DNA from 4 places in the Providencia lanzhouensis genome. Region 4 is predicted to be linked to each of the others. Evidence: predicted binding sites of a transcription regulator. Region 4 holds the regulator's gene; each other region holds the start of a gene.
What was found. Region 4 encodes LexA, which represses DNA repair genes until DNA is damaged. Its sites were predicted from a motif close to TNCTGTATGTACATACAGNA; they were not measured.
Positions count from the first base shown of each region.

Region 1: the regulator LexA is predicted to act here: its motif matches at 2,413-2,432, upstream of ACIH2S_RS10980 (DinI-like family protein).
Region 2: the regulator LexA is predicted to act here: its motif matches at 3,555-3,574, upstream of sulA (SOS-induced cell division inhibitor SulA).
Region 3: the regulator LexA is predicted to act here: its motif matches at 2,371-2,390, upstream of mutH (DNA mismatch repair endonuclease MutH).

Region 1 is NZ_CP174123.1:2,320,647-2,326,682, reverse strand. Features, by position in the region: gene ACIH2S_RS10990 (DUF6453 family protein) at 1-461, shown strand, start outside; gene ACIH2S_RS10985 (hypothetical protein) at 608-2,038, shown strand; gene ACIH2S_RS10980 (DinI-like family protein) at 2,082-2,363, opposite strand; gene ACIH2S_RS10975 (hypothetical protein) at 3,159-3,392, shown strand; gene cspE (transcription antiterminator/RNA stability regulator CspE) at 3,656-3,868, shown strand; partial or broken gene ACIH2S_RS10965 (hypothetical protein) at 3,825-3,998, shown strand; gene ACIH2S_RS10960 (hypothetical protein) at 4,208-4,363, shown strand; tRNA gene ACIH2S_RS10955 (tRNA-Asn) at 4,508-4,585, shown strand; gene psiE (phosphate-starvation-inducible protein PsiE) at 4,646-5,056, shown strand; gene ACIH2S_RS10945 (DUF2767 family protein) at 5,287-5,493, shown strand; gene ACIH2S_RS10940 (GNAT family N-acetyltransferase) at 5,985-6,036, shown strand, end outside.
Region 2 is NZ_CP174123.1:1,451,815-1,457,850, reverse strand. Features, by position in the region: gene helD (DNA helicase IV) at 1-414, opposite strand, end outside; gene yccS (YccS family putative transporter) at 538-2,688, shown strand; gene ACIH2S_RS06645 (TfoX/Sxy family DNA transformation protein) at 2,755-3,357, opposite strand; gene sulA (SOS-induced cell division inhibitor SulA) at 3,626-4,192, shown strand; gene ompA (porin OmpA) at 4,547-5,620, shown strand; gene matP (macrodomain Ter protein MatP) at 5,738-6,036, opposite strand, start outside.
Region 3 is NZ_CP174123.1:2,987,719-2,993,754, reverse strand. Features, by position in the region: gene ACIH2S_RS14190 (alpha/beta fold hydrolase) at 1-179, opposite strand, end outside; gene ACIH2S_RS14185 (Pathogenicity locus) at 396-635, shown strand; gene ACIH2S_RS14180 (TerC family protein) at 662-1,390, opposite strand; gene mutH (DNA mismatch repair endonuclease MutH) at 1,452-2,135, opposite strand; gene sgrR (HTH-type transcriptional regulator SgrR) at 2,702-4,381, opposite strand; gene leuD (3-isopropylmalate dehydratase small subunit) at 4,819-5,421, opposite strand; gene leuC (3-isopropylmalate dehydratase large subunit) at 5,433-6,036, opposite strand, start outside.
Region 4 is NZ_CP174123.1:458,052-464,087, reverse strand. Features, by position in the region: gene ACIH2S_RS02085 (fimbria/pilus outer membrane usher protein) at 1-671, opposite strand, end outside; gene ACIH2S_RS02080 (fimbrial protein) at 764-1,342, opposite strand; gene zur (zinc uptake transcriptional repressor Zur) at 2,308-2,823, shown strand; gene lexA (transcriptional repressor LexA) at 2,982-3,599, opposite strand; gene ACIH2S_RS02065 (diacylglycerol kinase) at 3,737-4,111, opposite strand; gene plsB (glycerol-3-phosphate 1-O-acyltransferase PlsB) at 4,236-6,036, shown strand, end outside.

The DNA of each region.
Region 1 (6,036 bases), 1.9 Mb from region 4:
CAGCATCATCAAGCCATGTTTTACGATATGACAGGGCAAATAAGCAGGTGTGGTCTTCTGGCGCAGGGGATGTTTACGTTGTGATTTTTTCATACGGGCTCAATTTACAGCCTGCAGATGGGCTAACTATATGGAACACTGCTGGTAAAGTGACGTACAGCTCTGATTACGTCCCATTCGTTAAAAACGGACATCAACTCACACTCAATAAAAACTCAGCGACGAGCTCATTTGCGGTACCCATGTTCACGTTTGACACACCAAGCGCTTGGGTCGTTGAGGAAAGTAATTCATACAACGTTTTTGCTGGTGGTTATAAAGTTTCTGGAAACAAGCTTATTGGCGCGCGTCTATGGACCATTGGCAGCTATCCAAAATATACCGGGTCATCAATGGATGTTTATGATCAGGAGATCATCTTTGGCGGCAGCTACGCCATAGACCTAAACGACTACTTCTAAATACTCAATTCAACGATAAGCCGCTTAACTGCGGTTTTTTTGCGTCCAAATTTTGGAGTTAAAATATGATTTATCAAACAGGCACAATCGCAACTACAGCAGGACAAACAAAAATAAAAGGTACTGGAACGCGCTGGAAAGATAACTTGGCTGGTATCTCCGAAGGTTGTCCAATCTCTATTTTTATCAATAACGTTGTGTACTTTAACAATGTGTTATCTGTGAATTCAGACACTGAGATTAATCTTACCTATCCTGTGCCAGTAGCAGCCGCAGCAGCGAAATATCAGATTGCCACATTCGTTCTAGACAGCATGAGCGATGGTGTTCGCAAGATGCTAGCGAATCAACAGTATATCCAGTATTTCCTCCGCAACATGGATACATGGATGACGCAGGACGGCATTGTTGAAATAAAAACCCCAACGGGTGAAACGGTAAGACTTGAAAGCATCATTGCATTGAAAAAGCTGATCGATGGGAAGTTGAGCACATCCGGTGGGAAAATGACTGGTAAGTTAGATACTACTAGCCTTGGAATTGTATCAACTAATGATAATAGTATTAATATTTATCCACCTGCGGGAAAAGACTCTGATGCATTTTTACAATACCGTGATGGTCAAGACTGGTTTGGAAAAATCAACATTCCTAGGCTGCCAAAAAATACAGATAAAATTATGATGCTGGTCGGTGATTTTGGTTTTGGTGGTGTTGTCTCATCAAGAAATTTAACTGATGCTCAACAAGAAATATTATTCAAAGATGAACCTACCTCGGTTTGGAGAAACCAAACATCAAACGGTTCGACAATGAAGTATTCTTATCAGTATGCTCCAAATTTACTGGTTAAAGCAGCAGATACATTTTTTAATATGTGCGTTAGTCATGCATCAGGCACAGTCCAGATAACATCAGGTATATCTGGTGCGGTACCAGCAAACTGGAAAACATCCTATTTATACGGAACGGCAAACACGACAAAAGATGCGAACGGAAATCTAAGACCTGCCTCTCCAGTAATCAAAGTCTTCGCAGACCATATCGAACTCAATGACGAATCAGAGGGAATTGAGCTCGAAAAACTTGGCATCGGGCGCTATAAACTCAAAGGCACTCTCGGCATGAACTCGGATGCTAGCTGGGGCGGTATTCACGGTGGTTTAGTCGTACCGAATGGGATTAACAATTTACCATTGGTATGGGCTGATTTTGACGTGTTACCGGATGGCGACATCATCATTGAAACCCGCTATAGAAAGCATGTACTACCGCAGCGACTCGAAGCCCAGCGCTTGATGACTTATCCAGAGTTTCTAGATGAGAATAACATTGAGCGTGAAGACTATGACTATTGCGATATTCCCAATGGCCACTGGATTGATGTTCGTGTGAATATGCCGAGTGATTCTATCTACAATCAGAAGCTAGCTGAAGCTGAGAGGCTTGCTAAACTAGAAGCAGAGCGATTAGCTGAAGAAGAAGCTAAACGAGCAGCAGAAGAAGCGGAAAGAGCAGAACAGGAAGCTACGGAACGTAAACAATATGACCTTGGTGATAATGACACATTGCTATAATTAAAATATAAATGCGCCAGCTTGAGTAGTTGGCGCACTCTAATCATTTATCGAAATACTCTACTTCCTCAGTTTCTTTCATTTCAGGCATCCAATCTCCATCATTCCAAATTTCTTCCAGCGTTTCTTCAATGTAGGTTTTCTTTTCGTTCTTACCAAGGCCATCAATAGAAACATTAGCTTGAGATCCCCAACTAATATCGATATTTAAATCAGGGTATTTGGGGTTCAATCTTTTTGTGATCTCATTTCTCAATGCGTCGAAAGTCCCCACAGGTAATTTACCTTTCATGCTTGCAGCGAAGCGAACTTTAATAGTAACCATCGTACATTCTCCTTGTATAAAGCGCTGTATATAAAAACAGTTAAATAATAACTGTGATTATATACAGTAAAATATTAATGGAGATCAAGAAATAAGGTAAAATTTATCTTATGGCTAAGAAAATGACTTCCCCAAAACCGTTTAAATAATATCGTTAAATCAAGAGGTTAAATGATAGTTGAAAATGGCATAAAACCAAGGGTTAATGCCATTTAAATAATTATGAATCAATAAGTTAAGTTATTATTAAGCGCATGAATAAAATATAAATATAGAATTTACTTTCTAAAAATAAAATTAGCTAAAAGTAAAAAGTTAATAAAAAATTGTTATCAATTGTATGTATAGTGAGTAAGCATTTTAATTATTAGAGTATTTTGCATGAAATGCTTCCTAACTAAATGTTTTCATTTATAAAATTATTAATTAAGTTAATGTATAGATAGTATGTTATAGTACATTAAATAATCATGCCTCATTGCTATAAAAGCAAATCTTGCCTTCGCAAGCTTTTATCTAACAAATAGATGCGGTATCCAAGGGAAGTAATTCCTAAGGGACTACCTATGAATTTATCTACATTGTACCGAAACATTTTATCACTTACAGGAAATGCTTTAATAATAGTTGTATTACTGTTAGCTGCATTTTCACTTGTATACTGGATGTAAGACTATTCTGCAGATCACGGAAATAAAAGGTATTTAGCCTCTGAAAACTAAGTGTAGAGGTTTAAAACCATCGATTATGGGGATTGTTAGTGTGCTTCCTCTCGTATAGCTTAATGGAGAAAAAATGAACTATTACATTCAGACAATGATGGAACCACAGGGTAGTTATAAAATGCATAAGATTGGATGTAAGAATATGCCTATAGCTGTAAATAGATTTTATCTGGGTAACTTTTTAAATGCTATGCAAGCAATTAAAATGGCTAAAAAATCAGGTTATGAAGTTGTAAAAATATGCTCTAGCTGTATAAATAGTGGTATAACGAATTCAAATAAATCGCTAAATATGGCTTTTTAATTTGCATTTATACTATCAATAGTAAGCTTTTCTGAAAAAGGAGTGAAATATAAAATTTGCTATTATTGTGTTTGTGTGGCCTAATGGTTTAACTGGTTTGGAAGTACAGGCCTATTTATGCTAGTCAGTTTAAAGTCGTTCACCATTTAGCGTTATCTAAGATACCCTTCATTGCGAATTCCTTCTAATTAATTCCCATAAGTAAAAATAAAAAACAAACCTAATATGCCTTATGGCAAACTTAAAAAATTAAAGGAAATTCTATGTCTAATACAATGACTGGTTCAGTAAAATGGTTTAACGACGATAAAGGTTTTGGTTTCATTACTCCAGCTGATGGCTCTAAAGATGTATTTGTTCATTTCTCTGCAATTCAGAGCGATAACTTCAAATCTTTAATTGAAGGTCAGCAAGTTTCATTCATCATTGAAAATGGTGCAAAAGGTCCTGCTGCAGGACAAGTGGTGGCGCTTTAAAGACACTATAAAAGTCTATCTGTACTTTAAATGTCCTTGCTGTAGTGGATCTCAATATAGAACCTCACAGTTTGATATTTCAGTAAATAATCCACATGGGGCTAAATGCATTTTTTGCAAAAGCTCAATGAAAGCAAAAGTTTGCTGATTAAAATTTCAATAGCACTTAAAACCTCGTTACAACGAGGTTTTTTTTATTTAAATCGTATTTATTTAAATGGATGTGTTAAGGTTAAGGAGTAATTATACCTCATTGCTATGAATAGCAAATCTTGCATCCGCAAGCTTTTATCTAAAAATAAATGTGGTATCCAAGGGATATTTACCCAAGGTATACTAATGAAAAAGCAAACAGTTCAGTGTTTAGTTGTAACTATTTATAAGAACATACTCATTTTGGCTGTGTTAACTATAGCGATCCTTGGTGCAATTTATTTCTTTGATACGCCATCATTAAATAAGCTTGGTAATGGGTATGTGTTTTCTAACAATTAACTCATAAGGTGTATTCTGTGAACTGGTTTCCTCTTTATCGACGTATTGTTATATATTCAGGAAATATATTTGTAGTAATTATATTAGTAGGGATATTAATTTTGATTACTTCATATGTAGTTAATTTATTTAAATGATTTTTTCCCACCATTAACTCAACTGGAAGAGTATTTAGCCTTATTAAGTCTAAGAGTCGAGGTTCGATGCCTCGATGGTGGTCCATTTCCTTAATTAATGATATTACTATTTAATATCAAAGGATTAATATCCTGTGGGTGTATCATGTCAGGACTAAGTCAATCCAAATTGATTTGTAGAATATTGCAGTGGATTAGTAGTGCCGCATTACTTTTACTTGCTGTTATATTAATAGCCTTTTTAATAAAAGAAACTGTTGTATTAGCAGGGTTATTATTTACAGCTAATGATTCCATATCAATTTATTTATTAGTAGATGGCCTTATTGTTTATTTTTTATACTTTGAGTTCATTGCATTGATTATTAAATATTTTCAATCTAACTATCATTTTCCATTACAGTATTTTATCTATATTGCAATTACTGCAGTAATTAGGTTAATAGTGGTTGAGCATAAAGATCCACAACTCTTTATTATTTACTCCGTATCAATATTAGTACTTATTTTTGCTCTATATGTTTCCAATGCTGATAGGTTAAAGCCCAAAGAATGATTTTATTATAAAATAAATAATTAGCTTAATGATAAGCTATGGTAGGAAAGTTGATCTAAACAAGTAAAATAATTAATGAACTAAAAATCAGAAAATGTTTGAATATGAAAAATATTAAATGAATTCATTAAATTTTTTACAGAAAAATTAATTATAGTAAAACTATACAAATCTTATCTGGGAATTACGTTAACTAAGTGATACTGTTGAGAGAATACTCAGAGGTGATTATGGATACGGATAAAGATGTAATTTATATGCGAATATGCCAAGTAGTTGGTCGGGCTGTTATGTTGCTAAATGAGTCAAAGCATAACATTACTGGAGAGCGCATATCTGCGATCTTAAAAGAGCAAAAAGAAAGTGAGCAAGAGAAACAAATGATTACCATATATGCCATTGCAATTGATTTAATGGATTCTAGACGAACGAATTAATTTATAATATTATCAATAACTTAAAAACCTCTATTTTTGCTATGTAAAAGATAGAATATTAATGATAATGTCATAAATATCAGATGATTAATATAGCTATATACTGCTGCGTCATGGAAAATGATGCGAAGCGATATCTGATCCCCTTAACACAAGATAATGTTGTTCTAAAAAAGTTATAATAAGGTACTTATTCAGAGTAAACCTTTAAGTTTTGGTCTCCATCAGCTTTGTGCCATGAGCGGAAATTCAAACGGACGCTGTAAATAATTAAAAAAGTCCGATGTAATGGAGCGCAGCAGTGAATATGATTTATTTCTTAGAAGAAATATCATCAGAAGTGTTCTAATAGCTTATCTTGATAGATGTGATAAGTTCTACTATCCCAATTCTTTGCTGAATAGGTCATGAAAGTATCATTAGAACCATAACGTTATGATAATGTCAGTAGAATTATTTTATTCATGCATTTTTTCATAAGGGATCTGTATTTGATTTTAGAATTTAAAAGACTAACAGAGGTCAATGTTAGCAATATTATTA
Region 2 (6,036 bases), 990 kb from region 4:
TGATGAAAACTGCTGAGTGATCCTTTCTTTTATCGACTGCAAGCTACGTAAACTTAACCACGCATCTTGCTGAGTTTGTTGTAAAATCGACTGGGTTAAAGACGTCAATACTTGAGCACTGACCTCGCTCATTTCAACGCTCCATTGCTGCCATTTTTCATTCAAAAAATGGTAGAAACGCTGAGTTTGTTTCCACTCTGTACCGTGCAAACGAACGACTTGTTCATCTAAAACTTCAAATTCCAGTTCCCCCCAGACGATCCCACGCTTACAGCGAATATCGACTAGTTCATTGAAGGGAATAAGATATTGATGGTTTTCACCACTAACTTCGATGCCTGCATTAAGTAAGCGAACCCGATTATAGGGATGCTGAGCCAGGCGCTGTCCAATCTGTGTTGATTTCAGTTCCATACGTTCTGCACCTGTGTGAATCATTCGTGAAAATAATTAAAGCATAATTGCTAATAGTTTTTTATTCTACGTAAACACGTTATTCTATATAGATAAGGATTTGTCTTACCACTGAGGTACTTTGTGCTAACGCTGCTAACCAGTTATCGTCGTGTGCTCTATAACAGCCATATTTTATATTATACCCGAATCTTAATTGCGCTGACAGGCACAACCTTGGTTCCATGGCTTTTAGGCCTAGAGCCTAAAGTCACGATCCCTTTAACTCTAGGCGTTGTCGCTGCCGCACTCACTGACTTAGATGATAGATTGACTGGCAGAATAAAAAATTTAATTATTACTTTATTCTGTTTTTTAATTGCCTCAGTCTCTATTGAATTACTTTTTCCTTACCCTGTTTTATTCTTTTTTGGGTTAGCATTCTCAACCTGCGGTTTTATCTTACTTGGCGCATTAGGGCAACGTTATGCCACTATCGCTTTCGGTGCCCTGCTAATTGCAATATACACCATGCTTGGCGTACCTATTTTTGATACTTGGTACATCCAGCCAGCGCTCTTATTAACTGGCGCCATTTGGTACAACATTCTCACCCTTATCGGGCATATCCTGTTCCCTGTTCGCCCACTACAAGATGCCATTACGCAATGTTATCAGCAGCTTTCGGCTTATCTTGATGCAAAGGCAAACTTATTTGATCCTGATCTTGAAGATGACTATCAGCAATCAGTCTATGATTTAGCCTTAGTTAACAGTACGTTAGTCAGTACAATGAATCAGGCAAAAATATCGCTACTCAGTCGATTAAAAGGCGATAGAGGTCAGCGAGGCACGCGTAATACATTGCAATATTACTTTGTCGCCCAAGATATTCATGAACGAGCTAGTTCATCACATATTCAATATCAACAGCTTAGCCGCCGTTTGCGCCATTGTGATATTTTATTTCGCTTTCAACGCTTATTAACCATGCAAGCAAGAGCCTGCCAGCAGGTCGCTCAATCCGTTTTATGGCGCAAACAATATCAACATAATCCGCGCTTTGAGCGTACATTTACGTATATTGAAAACTCCTTGCAGCTACTCCAGCAACAATCTCCTGAATTACATGAAATCAAAGCATTACGAAACTTGCTAAAAAATCTCAAAGGTATTGATGTCCAACTAAAAGGCTTAAGCTTAGGCCAAGCTTCTTGGCAGCAAAATAATAAGCAAATTGAACAGTTATCTGATGAATCAGTCTCGGGTATTCGTGATGTATTTGCCCGCTTCAAACATCATTTAACCCCCAAATCCTCGCTGTTTCGTCATGCAATCAGAATGTCAGTCTTGCTTTGTACTGGATACTTGATTATTCAATTATTTGATTTAGAACGCGGTTATTGGATCTTACTCACTAGCTTATTTGTATGCCAACCCAACTATAATGCGACTAAGCGCCGTCTAGCATTACGTATTACAGGCACGTTATTAGGGATCGCCATTGGCTTACCTTTACTCAATATCGTGCCATCCATTGAGGGGCAACTCACCCTAATCGTTATCACCGGGTTACTGTTCTTCATGTTCCGTAGCAGCCAATATGCTCAAGCAACACTATTTATTACATTACTGGTGCTATTTTGCTTCAATTTACTCGGTGAAGGTTTCGAAGTCGCATTACCTCGAATAATCGACACTCTAATTGGCTGTTTTATCGCATTACTTGCCGTCAGTTTTATTTGGCCTGACTGGAAATTTCGACAGTTACCACAAGTAGTTCAGAAAACGATGGATAGCAACTGCCGTTATTTAGACGCTATTTTGCAGCAATATTATCAAGGTAAAGATAATAGCTTGGAGTACCGTGTTGCAAGGCGTGACGCCCATAATAATGATGCAGAATTTGCTTCAATTGTTTCAAATATGGCATCGGATCCTAAGTCATACCAAATTACGCAAGAGCAAGCATTCCGCTTACTGTGTTTAAACCATACATTACTAGGCTATATTTCAGCACTCGGTGCCCATCGAGAGCAAATGCAAAACGAAGCGAATCTCGCCTTATTAAATGATGCAATCTGCTATATCGAATCGTCTATTCAAGTCACATCCTTAGATCCCGCAATTATTGACGAAAAATCAGAGCGTCTAAGAGTGAGCTTACTGAATCGCATTGACCGTGCATCCAGCGATGACGATGAGAAAACTGTCTTGATCATGGAACAAACTAAATTACTGGTTGAATTAATTCCTGAAATAAAATCAATGATTAAACAGATTAGCTTGTCATAAAATAAACTGATGAGCGGGCATTAAAACCTATTAATGGTCATGCCCGCTGATTTGAAAGAATCAAAATTAGTTCATGCTGTTAAACCAGTTAATGAGCTCCTGCCGAGTTCGAGAAGGTAATACTTCACTATGGCAACCCTCAATAGCCGCAGCCAATCCAATCAACTGTTTTACACTTGGTATCAGCTTCCCATGCTGTTTTAGTTTCAAGAAACACGCTTTAGCACCAATCATAATGAGGTCTTCAGCATGGAAAATCCCAATTTTCCCAAGCGCCCTCTCCATTGCCATATTCATATTTGGCAAGTCCTTGATGCGTACCGCCGCCGACTCTCTTTGTTGGGTTTCTTCCATGGCTGAACGGTAAGCTAATTCAATGATATGACTCAATATTGATGGGTTACACCAGGCCTCTTCCGGAAGTTGGTAATAGCGCATCTCTAGAGGTATACCTCTTTTACTGTATACCAACCGTTCAAACCCAACTGATTCAAAATAGCTACGAGAAAACAGGCACCCACGAACATAGAAATGTCCATCCAATACTAACCCCACCAGTGCATTATCAATACACAAACAGTATCCACCGAAATGGTTTTTCTTTTTTAGTACACCAAACTGACCCAAAATTTGTTGTAAAAGGGAACTTCTTTCATTTTGTAATGACACTTTTTCATCTCCTTATGAATAAAAAAAACACAATCGTCCTTGAGCTTCAAGCAATAAAAAAACAACTGTTTTTACATATAATTATGTTTAATCAATTTTAAAGTTTCAGTTAAAAATGCCAAGTATAACTCGCATAAAAACCACAAAGTTGCGAAGCGCTTTGTAAAAATAGCCTTGATATTGTATAAATATACAGTTACTGTATGTTCATACAGCACTTATCTCCATGAAACATTGTACTACATGTAAAATTGTAGCGAGGTGAATTATGAGTATTTCTACTTGGAATAGCGCAACAACACATTCTCTTAATCATTTTACTAATGATAGCTTCACGCATGACCAGCTTACGCATAGCAATTTAAGCAATGCAACCCCAGCAATGAGTTTTGCAAATGGCTCAATGCAACAAGGCATGGTGAGCGAGCTAGTCTATAACGAACAACACCCAATTATGGATTACATCTTGCTACCCATGTTGCGCCAGTTCGGTATTCAATCACGTTGGCTATTGTGGCTGAGCCCAGATAAAAAACTGAGTAAACACTGGTTAGAGCAAGCGGGTTTACCCACCAACAAAATCATGCAATTTAACCAAGTTAATTCAATTACGACCATTGATGCCATGGAAAAAGCATTAAGAAGCGGTAATTACAGTGTCGTATTAGGATGGTTGCCAGAAATAAATGAGCAAGATTTTATTCTTTTACAAAATGCGGCAGAAGCAGGTCATTCGATGGGATTTATTATGAGACCAGACAAAACATATAATACAAGCTCAGCGGATATTAGACATCAAAACCTTTTAAAGATTCACGCCAATAACATTCACTAAACAATAATAAGATTTTTCTTACGAAATTTTACATTCATCAAGATAATTATAAAGAAATATATTTAAATTCTTTAAAAACAATAAGATGCGTTTATTAACAACAAAATGGGTAATATATTTATCTCTCTGATTTCAACGGTAAAAAAAGACTTTTTTTAACCTTTATTGCTTACCATACTTGTATCTTTTGGAGTTCGTTGTAGACTTTAGCCTGTTAAGCTCATGACATTATTTTTTTACTTTTCGTAAATTTTTGTGGATAATGTCAGCTGAACCTAGCAATTAAATTGAACCAATGGCAAATAATAAGGCTCACGAAGCCAAGCCAATATTGGATGATAACGAGGCGTAAAAATGAAAAAGACAGCTATCGCGGTAGCAGTGGCAGTGGCAGCATTTGCAACTGTTGCACAAGCAGCTCCAAAAGATAACACTTGGTACACTGGTGGTAAATTAGGTTGGTCTCACTACGAGCACGCTAAATTTACTTTTGAAGATGCTGCTGGAGATGAAACTTCAGTTGGTACTGGCAAAAAAACTCGTGACCAATTAGGTGCGGGTCTGTACGCAGGTTACCAATACAACCAGTACATGGGCTTCGAAATGGGCTATGACTGGTTTGGTAAAATGAAGTACAAAGGTGACAACGCAGGTAGCGTTTCTTCAATGGGCGTTTCTCTGACTACCAAACTGAGCTATCCAATCATGGATGACTTAGACGTTTATACTCGTCTGGGTGGTATGGTTTACCGTACAGAAGCTAAAGTTAACGGCGTTGGTAAAGAAACTGACACTGGCGTTTCTCCAGTTTACGCACTGGGTCTTGAGTATGCTATCACTCCAGAATTAGCGACTCGTTTAGACTACCAGTGGGTTAGCCGCATGGGCGACAAAGACAACATCGGTGTTAGCCCAGATAACGGCATGCTGAGCGTTGGTCTTGCATACCGTTTCGGTCAAGAAGCAGCTCCAGTTGTTGCTCCAGCAGTAGTTGCTGAGCCAGCAGCTCCAGTTGTTGAAAACAAACGCTTCACTCTGCGTTCAGACGTTCTGTTTAACTTCAACAAAGCGACTCTGAAACCAGAAGGTCAGCAAGCACTGAACGAACTGTACAACGAACTGAGCAACATCGACCCAACTCAAGGTCGCGTGCTGGTAGTTGGTTTCACAGACCGTATCGGTTCACAAAACTACAACCTGCCACTGTCACAAAAACGTGCTCAGTCAGTAGTAGACTACTTAGTATCTAAAGGCGTTCCAGCAAGCGCAATCGCTGCTGAAGGTCGTGGTAAAGAAGATCCAGTAACTGGTAACAAATGTGACGCAGTTAAAGGCCGTGCAGCTCTGATCGAGTGCTTAGCGCCAGACCGTCGCGTTGAAATCGAAATCCAAGGTACAACTGAAGTTGTAACTCAACCAGGCGCTTAATTTATAGCCCTAGTTTGAATTTCGAACTGAATATAAAAAGCCCCAATTTATTGGGGCTTTTCTTCATCCTTAGAAAGAAAGATCATCACAATAATCCATTTGTTCAACTATAGATCGTTACTCTTTCTCCGACTTACCTAAGATCGCTTGAAGATCATGCTTCAATAAGCTCATTTGGCTCTCATACTTATCTTTATGTTCCGCATCTTCAATTAACTGAATAATCGTCTCTGATAAGGTTTTATTCCGTTTTACTGCCAAATTAGATAGTCGTTGCCAAACCGAATAATTTAAATCAATCGACTTTTTTCGAGTATGTGGATGCTCAGCATTAAAGTGACGTTTACGACGCGCACGAATACTCTGTTTCATTCGGTTATCTAATTGAGGGGACATATGATCTGCAATCCATTTCA
Region 3 (6,036 bases), 1.6 Mb from region 4:
CGAATATTTAGCTCATCAAGACGGTCAATACCAAAGCCCAGTGTACCGCTCATCCCTGCGCCAGTACAAAAAATCACGGGGAACCCCTGTTCAGGGCCAGATTCATACCAACACAAAAGGCGCCCATCAGATAATGTCATCGACATATGGCGAGTATTGGATATTTTGTTGCTATACATAATAAATACCTACAAGATAGAATTTTTAGTGCGACATGTTAGTTTCTATCGCGAGTCGTCAATGACTTTACCGTTGTTATTTCCTATTTGCTAAAACAGATATATAGGGCAGGTAACTCAACCTGTTATAGACCGCTCAGAATTTTAGATTAAGAAATAGGTTAATTACAAAATATACGCTCAATTACGGCTGTTTTACAGCCAAAAGGATGATTTATGCCATTTTCAGACTCAGAAAAGCAAATTCTATTAGCAGTGAAGGGTGTTGGATCAACGGTCATTAGCCGATTAGAACAAATGGGGTTTTCGTCTTTAGCGCAGTTAAGTGAAGCTTCTTACGATGAAATTTTAATTTCGGGTGCTGCACTAACGGGGTCAAGTTGTTGGAAAAACAGCCCTCAAGCTAAAAAAGCGGTGGAAGGCGCTATTGCAGCAGCAAAGGACGCCTTACGCTAACTTGGCTATGACTATTTATTTTTCATTTATTGCTTGTTTTTCATTTTCCACTTTTTGCTGCGCAGAATATTAAGCATTTGCACTGACATGGAGAAGAACATAGCAAAATAGATATAGCCTTTTGATACATGTACCTGAACACTTTCAAGTAACAAAGTGAAGCCCACAAGGATCAAGAAAGAGAGTGCGAGGATTTTGACGGAAGGATAGCGCTCCACAAAATCACCAATAGGTTTCGCGGCGAACATCATGATCATGACCGCCATAATCACTGCTGCCATCATAATAAACAGATGGTCAGATAGCCCCACGGCAGTGATCACCGAATCTAAACTGAAGATAATATCTAAAATTGCGATTTGCATAATGGCTCCCCAGAATGAAGTGACTTTTTTCTGGGCTATCCCCTCATCGTCTTCCCCTTCAATGGTATCGAAAATCTCCTGACTCGATTTCCAAATGAGGAATAAGCCACCTGCACACAAAATTAAATCGCGGGCGGAAACGGTATGTTCAGCTAATGTGAAGAGTGGCGTGGTGAGGCGAGCTAGCCAAGCAATAGATGCTAGTAGTGCCAAACGCATTCCCATTGCCGCGATTAACCCAATACGTCTGGCGCTATTTTGTTGATGGGCGGGCAATTTGCTGACGACAATACTTAAGAAAATTATATTGTCGATACCCAGTACGACTTCCAAAATTGTTAATGTTGCCAATGCCATCCAAGCATGGGGATCTAAGAACCACTCAAACATCTTATTGCCTTAAAAATGGAATAAAAAATCGTCTGTTTGGCACAGGCGATGCCTTGATCAATTAACCGAGGTTAAAGTGCCGCGCTAATAATGGACCCGTAAAATCTTTTTTTAAATAGAAACCTCTCGGTAATGTCATTATAGGCTGTCCAAATTCTCCTATACCTTCGGTTAGTGCTCTATTATTCGCCGCTTTGGGGCGAATCTGTAAAACTTGTCCGTGACGAGCCGTGATGGTTTCGACTTTTCCCAGCACAATTAAATCCATTAACTCTTCCCAATCTTGGCGTAAAAGTTGTTCTTCAAGCGCAGAAGGGCTCCAAATCAGAGGGTTGGCAATACGTCGCTGGGCAAGTGGTATTTGACGCTCACCTTCAATCGGAAACCACAAAATGCGAGATAATTTGCGGCGTACATGGCTATTTTCCCATGTTAGACCGCTATTGCCCGTGAGTGGTGCGACAGAGACAAATGTCGTTTCTAATGGTGCTCCATGGCGATCGATTGGGATTGTTTTAAGCTCCACGCCAATATCTGCAAAATCCTGTTCGGCTTTACTGCCTGCGGTCGCACCTAAAAAAAACTCTAACAATGTCCCGACCCAGCCTTTATCTCGTTTAAGATCGGGGGGAATTGGGATACCTGCAATAGTTGCTAGCTCACCAAGCGTATAGCCAGCAAGGGCTTGGGCTCGCGCTAATAAGACGGTTTCATTTTCTGGTGGTGAAGGCGGTATAAAAGACATAGTCGACTGAACTTCATTGTGTTTAAAAAATAACCAAGAAAATGGTCACAAGATAGGGTGAGTATAACACTTTTTAGTCACCGTATTTAACTTCATGATATATATATGGATATTAGATAATAATCACAGACGGGATTATGAATATTTAAGGTTATTCAACTTCATCCCAAGATAATCACAGGATCATGCACTAGGTTATCCACAGGATTTCTGGATAACTGTGAAAAACTGCGATTACTGTGTGCATTTACAGCCTTGACTAATGTCATTTATTGAAGCTCGTCACAAAAAGCGAGTAAGTTAAGTACATTCCTTGTGGATAAAACATGCATTGATTGATCTTTGCTCAGTTGAACTCCTAACAAAAAAACACGGAAAAACTCACAGTGGATATCTGGTGTGAAATTCATTTATTACTATGATTTATAATGTTTTATTTTTTAGTGTGGTTTTTTGTTAGAAATGAACAGTTGGGATATACCCTGATTACTATCTGGTTGTTCACATGGATATCCACAGAAAAAGTGAATAAAATCCATTTTGCTCACTCTAACTGTTTATAACTATCACCAATTCTGTGCATTATCCTCAGTTGGCTTAAACCAAGCTGATTTAAAGTCAAACCAGCCAAAAGTATTCATACGAACCCCCCGCATCGTTCTTTGCCCTTGTAGCTCTAACCAGTGATGAAAAATTGGGTGGAAGATTTGGGAATTAATCAAGCCCTCACACCAAGATTCCACATCCAATTTTTGCTGGCGCCAAAGTTGTAACTCTTCATCGAGGTTTTTCCCCAAACATTGACGCAATAGCGGCATCTCGTACAACGTAGCGAAGATAGAAAATTCAAGAGGCTTATAAAAGTTGGCGGTGGAGAGCCAGATATCGCTTTTAGCATCTCCATTAAACCAATCATCATAATCAACGATATTAATTTTAAGCGTCACGCCCTGAGTTTCTAATACTCGCTTCATGATTTGGCTAATGGCATAGAATTCATGATGATGGCGATAAAAAGTGACAGTTAGTTCAGTTAAATCTTCAGGTTTGGTTCGCTGGGAAAGCATTTTACTGTGATGCCAATGAAGCAATAACCCGTAAGCAGGCGCCCAGTGGCGCTGATAGAAGGATTCACAGTGCGCCAGTAGGTTGACGGGAGTTAAAAAGCTGCACAGCCATTTACGCACATCTTCCCGTTGAGAAATGTCGGAGCGTTGGTCGAATAACAGAAAATAGCAACCTTCCTCCATGCGGCTTTCAAGGGAGTCATTGTGGCGCTTATCTCCATCCATTTTTAATGTGGTACATACCATCTGCTCAGAAAGTTCGGGAACAACCCAAATGGTCACTTCATCTAACAATGCGCGATAACCAAAATAGCGGTCAAAAGCGCTGATGGTGAGTTTCTGCGGGATATTGGTTTCGACTTCATAAGGACCCGTACCAATAGGGCGCTGACTAAAGCCGCTGATTGTTTCCCACTCTTTCGGGAGAATGGCGGCATGTGGGCTACCCAGTAACCACGGAAATTGTGTATCAGGATGGCTCAGATGGACGTCAATCACATAAGGCTGCGAAGAAGTGACCGAGTGAATATGTGAGAATAACGGCCAGCATTGCTTTAATCGTAATAACGAGTGGATAATATCCTCGACTTGCATTTCACGTCCATGATGGAAATAGATAGCTGGACGTAAATAAAAGCGCCAATGTTGTTCGTTAATGGCTTGCCAGTGGTGAGCAATACCATCTTCCACTTCCCCTTTTTCCTCATTTAAGTGAGTTAATCCATTAAATATCTGGCTCATTAAGTGGATTTCAGAGCGGCGCATTGGGGTGCCAGGAAGTAAGTTAGGAAAATCACGGTAATAAATGATGCGCAGTAAGTTTTTACCTTGTCGATAACTTCGCTCAAGCTCAGATAAGACCATTTGGCGGATAGTCTCTTTATCGCCAACGAGCGCCACGAGTTTTTCAATACTTTCTTCTTTTAAAAGCTGCTCAGCCTGTGCTTGTTGTAGCTCTAATCCATTGATATGAAAAATTAATGTGGAGCGTTTTCCTCGTCCTGATTCTGCTTGCCAACTGAGCCAGCCATGGGACTGCATATTATTGAGCAGGGTGCGAACATGACGGCGAGAGCAAAACAAAATATCGGCAATATCTTGCAATGTGGTTTCACTGTTTTTTCCCTGAAAATGCTGCCACAAGCGTACAAATTGCGTTTGTAATCGAGAATTAGACATAAAAGAGGAACTCCAGAATAAATTGCATCAATTTTAATATCCTATATTCCGTAGATAATAGGGGGCAGTAAGTAGCTCTATTGACCTGTCTGTTGCAGGTTTACTCCCCCTTTTATTGAGTAATGGTATTTTTACCAGCCGGTATGTGAATGCATATCGGCTTTTTTTCTTTTTTCTTCATATTTCACGCTGTGACTGCGTTGGCTTCACTCGGCTACTCAGGTCACATACTAAAGTATGCTCCCCAAGATATCCTCATTTTGCCGCCTTGCCACAACGCGAACTATTTTGAAAAATATAAAAAGGCAATTAATTGAATAATTGCATATTAGGAATTAATGGGGAAGGATTTATTGGTTGGTACGGTTTATTGGAGTTGAGTTCTACTTTTATGAATACAAATAGGCAAGAAAAAGCCCACCGAAGTGGGCTGGGGATTAATTCATAAAGGCAGGGAGCTTTTGCTCGTAATCCTTGATTTGGTCAACGTGCTGTAACGTCAAGCCGATGCTGTCTAAGCCATTCATCATGCAATGACGGCGGAAGCTGTCAATCTCGAAAGTATACACTTTCTCGCCGGCTGTGACGGTTTGCGCTTCTAAATCGACAGTAAACTGGCAACCTTCGTGGCTGTTCACATAACTGAACATCTCATCCACTTGCTGTTCGCTTAATTTGATTGGCAACAGCTGATTGTTAAACGAGTTACCGTAAAAAATATCGGCGAAACTTGGTGCAATAACCACTTGGATACCGAAATCGGTTAATGCCCACGGCGCGTGTTCGCGAGATGAACCACAACCAAAGTTTTCACGGGCTAACAGAATGCTAGCGCCTTTAAATACCGGTTTGTTCAAGACAAAATCAGGGTTAGGTTGCTGACCTTTATCATCTAAAAAACGCCAGTCATTAAATAAGTGCTGACCAAAGCCTGTGCGCGTCACTTTCTGCAAAAATTGTTTTGGAATAATGGCATCGGTGTCGACGTTTGCGGCATCTAAAGGGGCGACAATCCCAACATGCTTAATAAACTTATCCATGGTTTTCTCCTTTAGATTTGAATGTCACGAACATCAGCAAAATGACCGTTAATCGCTGCGGCAGCAGCCATTGCAGGGCTGACTAAGTGGGTTCGACCCGCTCGACCTTGGCGACCTTCAAAGTTACGGTTGCTGGTGGATGCGCAGCGTTCACCCGGATTCAAGCGGTCGTTGTTCATCGCTAAGCACATTGAACAGCCCGGTAAGCGCCATTCGAAGCCCGCATCGATAAAGATTTTATCCAAGCCTTCCTGTTCCGCTTGGGCTTTGACGGGGCCTGAACCCGGTACCACAATGGCTTGTACGCCAGATGCGACTTTTTTACCTTTAGCAATGGCAGCCGCAGCGCGTAAATCTTCAATACGTGAGTTAGTGCAAGAGCCAATAAAAACTTTATCAATCTTCACGTCGGATAACTTAATACCTGATTCCAATCCCATGTACGCCAAGGCTTTTTCCGCAGAAGCGCGTTCGACGGGGTCGGCAAACGATTCTGGAGCAGGGATCGGTTGGTTAATAGCGATCACTTGCCCTGGGTTGGTACCCCAAGTGACTTGCGGGGCAATCGTCTCGGCTTGGATGGTGATCACTTTGTCAAATTTCGCATCATCATCG
Region 4 (6,036 bases):
CATGATTTACTACCTTTATTCAGCTCACCGTTTTGAGTTTGCCAATCGGCACGCAAACGCCATGCACCGAAGTTTGCACCCATTGTCCCTGTGGCCGTCAGACCTGATTTCGTTCCTTTATCGCCGGTTTGTCTATTAACAACGCGTCCTGTCGCGTTATAGTCAATAAATGCACCCATAATCCCGTCATCCCAACGAGATGGTGGGTCCCAATCAGGGTCTGAGTACTCCATGTAGGCCTGAGGAATATTGAACTGTACAACGTTCTTTGCCAAATCCCCTTGAATGGTCATATCCGGAACTGAGCGAATATCCAAACATTTTCCATCATCTAGCCATTTGACTTGGCTATTCCACTCCTTTTTTAATCCCAATAATGCATAAATTTCAGGCGTGATACATGCCAACGAAACTTTGTCGTCGTAATTAGGATTAAAAAAGGTGATAGGTTGTTCCATAGAAACTTTAGCGCGGTTAACTTCAATCGCTAAAGAGTAATCCCCAGGAGGGACATAGTTGGCATGAGAGAACTTACTGAAGTCGACGTTTTCTTTACCTTCAGAATCAATGAAGTCGGTGTTAAAATCAACGGCCTCTTCAGAGAATGCAACCATTGGCGTTAACATTAAAAGCATTAATTTTGTAATTAGATTTAGCTTCATGCTTTTCATTAACTATGCGCCTATACAAACAAATACAGTGAAGACGATATAAGAAATATGGCGTATGACTACGCCATATTGTTCTCTATAGGAACTGACTATTATTGGTAAACAATTTTGAAGTTAGCTACAGTGTCAAAACGACCTGTAGTAGCTTTTTGAGTTGGATCTTCGTTACCTTTAACGTACGCTGCGAAGTGCAGAGTAGTTTGTGAACCGTCACCATTGTTTAACGCGTAGCCGTCACCAGTACCTGGGAATGCTTTACCGAATTCAACGATTTTGTCAGCGCCGTTAGTGATTACGATACCAGCGTTTTTAACTTTACCGCCTAAGCCCAGTAAGTCACCAGTGAAGCCTTGGAAACCGTTTACTGTAGAACCAGTAAATGTGATTTTTGCGTTTTTGTAAGTTTCAGTAGAGCAGTTTTTCAGAACGATATCGAACGCTTTACTGTCTGAACGGAATTGGTTAGAAGTCAGTTCGTGTAACGCGATTTCGCCGAATTCAACTAATTGCTTCAGGTTGTCAGCATCGATTGAACATGGAACGTCGTTAATGAAACCAGTAAAACGGATTTCACCTTGTGAGCTTTCTACTGGATCAGCAGCTAAAGCAACACCTGAAACGCCAACACCTAAACCTAAAGCTAGAGTTAATGCTAATTTATTCAGTTTCATAAAAGTTTTCCTTTAAATGAGTAGGAACTGCTATTTCTCTTTTTCTCTTTCCTGTTTCCACTGATGCAAAATTAAGTCTATTTACTTAATCAGTGCACCCTTGAAAATTCCTCTAGCTTTCCTACTTGATGAATTTCATTCAGGTTAGAGATTTTTTTATATAAACGAGCTCCATCTCATTTATGTGATTTAAAAAACAGAAATCATTAAGCCAACATTCTCACTTCTAAATTAATTACTGAGTCATTCATTAATTAATTAAAATTGATATAGAACACTAAATGAATTCTGATAACTACCTTGTGATATTTTCTGATGTCAATTCTACATACGTGACATATGTTGTCAAAAACCACCCAAATGAAGCGTTGACTTGGTTTTTTATATCGACAAAATGCACAAAGACAACTTTTATCCACTGAATGAGTAATTAAATCTAAAGAAATGATGAATTACTTAGAAAGATTTATATGAAGACTTCATTTTGCATTTATAAAAATGTCTAAATATTGCAAAAAACCTATAAATATAAAAATCTATATTTATATTTAAATACAACTTAATAAACCGAACAGATGTAAATTTATTAGATTTAACATCTATCCAGTGTCTTTTTCGCGTCAGTAATCGCTACATAAGAAACAAGGGGTAAGATAAGTCTTAATTAAAATCAACGCTAAATAGTAACAATGAATTTCAATAATTGTTTTTATTTGGTTAAATTTAACACCCAATGATTAACTAAAATGTAGCAATTAATGATTTATTTAAAATAGAAAAAACCATCTCTTAAATAAGGAGTTCATTTTTTATTAATGTTGCCTTTATTAAAGTTAAAATTGCGTATTCAATTTAGTAAAAAATTGTTTATTTCATCACCACCATTTCAAACACAACAGAAATGGAAGTTATGGTAAACTAAACAGTAATAAAAACTTGAAGCTATCTAGGTGGGGCCAAACAAGATGAAAACAATCAGTGAAGACATGCTGCTTACGACGGCCGAACGTATTTGTCAGTCTCGAGGCGTGCGTTTGACCCCACAAAGAGAGACTGTTCTGCGATTAATTGCGCAGCAACACGGTGCGATCAGTGCTTATGATCTACTAGATTTACTGCGTGAAATAGAGCCTCAGGCTAAACCCCCTACCGTTTATCGCGGTTTAGAGTTCCTCATGGAACAAGGATTTATTCATAAAATTGAATCCACAAACAGCTATGTGGTTTGTCACCATGTGGATAATCCAAGCCATATTTCAGTGATGTTGATTTGCGATAATTGTGGCAATGTGACCGAAAGTGACTGCACGACTATCGAACAAGCGATTAGCACACTAGCGGAAGAAAATCATTTTCATCTCAGGCATACGGTGGTAGAAAACCATGGTTTATGTCAAAAATGTTTTGAGATTTCCAATTGCCAAGATCATGAACACTGTGAGCATAACCATCACGCCACGGTCAGTTCAAAAAAGAAGTGATATAGAATAAGTGGTCTACAGGAAGTAAAATAAAGGAAGCTATATAGCAACATGGAAGATGGCTATATAAAGAAAAACAGTATGAAAATAGCTATATAAAGAAAGGCTATTCAAAAAATAGAGATATTGAGTCTGCTGCCAGACTCAATATCTCATCATCAATGCCAATCACTGTTACGGATAACCCCAACAGCCAGGCCTTCAATGGTAAAATTCTGTTCGCGCAAATCAACCACGATTGGTGCAAAATCAGCGTTTTCAGCAATAAGTTCAACGCGATTACCTTGTTGCTTAAAGCGTTTAACCGTGACTTCATCTTCGATACGCGCCACAACAATTTGCCCATTATGGACATTCTGCGTTTTATGTACCGCAAGTAAATCACCATCCATAATACCGATATCTTTCATCGACATACCATTTACGCGTAATAAAAAATCTGCGTGTGGTTTAAATAATTCTGGGTCAACTTGGTAATGGCTTTCAATATGTTCTTGCGCAAGCAATGGTTCGCCGGCAGCAACACGTCCAATCAGAGGAAGCCCTAAATCTTCGGATTCTTCTTCTAACAACAGACGAATGCCTCTGGAAGCTCCAGAAACAATTTCAATTACCCCTTTACGAGCTAAGGCTTTTAAATGTTCTTCTGCCGCATTAGGCGAACGAAAACCCAAACTTGCTGCTATCTCAGCGCGTGTTGGTGGCATGCCCGTTTGCGAAATGTGGTCACGCACCAGATCGTAAACTTGCTGTTGTCGAGCTGTCAGTGCTTTCATCCCATTCCCCTGTTTGTTTATACAGTCAGACTGTGAGTATATACAGGTAAATGGGTATTGGGAACTGTTAAATTAGCCAAAATCTGCTTTTGTTGATGAATTTCTGGCTTTTTATCGCTTTTACTGTTTTTAGCCCACTAAACCGCAAAATAACGCGCCCATAATACGGTTCCCCAGATAAACAGTGCCAATCCTATCGTGACGAACACGGCTGCGGAGCCGATATCTTTCGCTCGCCCAGATAATTCATGGTATTCACTGCCAATACGATCAACAACCGCCTCAATTGCACTGTTAATTAACTCAACAATAGCGACTAACACAACTGAACCAATCAACAAAATCCTGTCAATTTGGCTAATATCCAAGCAAAAAGCTATAATTATCGCAATGATAGCAGCAATCGCTTCTTGACGAAATGCAGCTTCATTTACCCATGCTGCTTTTAAACCTTTAAGGGAGTATCCAGCCGCTTTGATGACCCGAGTGAGTCCCTTAGTTTGACTTGCCATATTTTTTCCTTAATTTCTAAACAATAATCAACTTTTGCAGTCAAAGTGAATTATCGATAACAGATCTAAACATTGCTTTCTGATATGATTGCGCAGCATTACTAACAAGAGGCTATAATCATTTATGTCACTATGGCGTAAAATATATTACAACACGTTGAATTTACCACTGAAATTATTGGTAAAAAGTAAACTAATCCCAACGGACCCGATAACAGAGTTACAGCTTGACCCAGGCAAGCCAACGCTGTACGTCTTGCCATATCACTCAAAGTCCGACCTGCTCACGCTTCGCCAACAATGCTTAGCGATTGGTTTACCTGATCCGCTCGTGGATAACGACATCAATGGCACCAAGCTTCCAGCCTATGTGTTTATTGATGATGGTCCGCGCGTGTTCCGCTACTACTCCCCAGATCCACGTAAAGAGTCAGTAAAAATATTCCATGCGTATCTGGATTTGCATAAAAACAATCCAAATCTTGATATTCAAATGCTACCTGCATCCGTCATGTTTGGACGTGCGCCGGGTCGCGAAGGGCATAAGCCTGCCCCGCTAAAACTCTTAAACGGTGTGCAAAAATTCTTTGCAGTCCTGTGGTTAGGGCGCGATAGTTTTGTGCGTTTTTCTCCGAGCATTTCTCTTGGCCAGATGGCACAAGAGCATGGCACTGATACCATCATTGCCAACAAACTTGCTCGCGTAGCACGTATTCATTACTCTCGTCAGCGTTTAGCTGCGGTCGGGCCAAAACTGCCTGCCCGTTATGAGCTATTTAATAAGCTGCTATCCTCTAAAGCGATTGAAAAAGCCGTTGAAGACGAAGCGCGCAGTAAAAAAATCCCATTACAAAAAGCCCAGCAAAATGCCGTGGCGATGATGGAAGAGATTGCTGCTAACTTCTCTTATGAAGCAGTGCGACTGACTGACCGTGTACTCGGTTGGACATGGAACCGCTTATACCAAGGGATCAATGTTCAACATGCTGAGCGCGTTCGCCAGCTGGCGCAAGATGGTCACGAAATTGTGTATGTGCCCTCTCACCGTAGCCATATGGACTACCTGCTGCTTTCTTATGTGCTTTATCACCAAGGCTTGGTGCCACCACACATTGCGGCGGGTATTAACCTTAACTTTTGGCCAGCCGGTCCTATTTTCCGCCGTTTAGGCGCGTTCTTTATTCGCCGTACGTTCAAAGGTAATAAACTCTATTCCACCGTATTCCGCGAATACCTCAGTGAGCTATTTGCTCGCGGCTATTCGATTGAATACTTTGTGGAAGGAGGTCGTTCACGTACAGGTCGCTTACTGGAACCGAAAACCGGTACCTTGTCGATGACCCTACAAGCGATGCTACGCGGAGACTCCCGCCCTATCACCATCGTTCCTATCTATATTGGTTACGAGCATGTGATGGAAGTAGGAACTTACGCAAAAGAGCTGCGTGGCGCTGAGAAAGAGAAAGAAGGCTTCTTCTCCATGGTACGTGGTCTGCGTAAACTACGTAATTTGGGTCAAGGTTATGTGAACTTTGGGCAACCAATTTCACTGACCCAGTACTTAAATAACCGCGTACCAAATTGGCGTGAATCTATCGACCCGATTGAACCACAGCGCCCGAGCTGGTTAAACCCAACCGTCAGCAGCTTAGCCGATAACATTATGGTGAATATCAATAATGCGGCAGCTGCCAACGCGATTAACCTATGTTCAACGGCATTGTTGGCTTCACGTCAGCGCTCGCTCACCCGTGAACAACTGCTTGAACAAATCGAGTGCTATCTACAGCTACTGCGCAATGTACCTTACACTGCCGATGCAACTACGCCGAACAAAACGGCTGAAGAGCTGCTTGAACACGCTTTGCAGATGAACAAGTTTGAAGTCGAAAAAGACAGCATGGGGGATATTATTATTCTGCCAC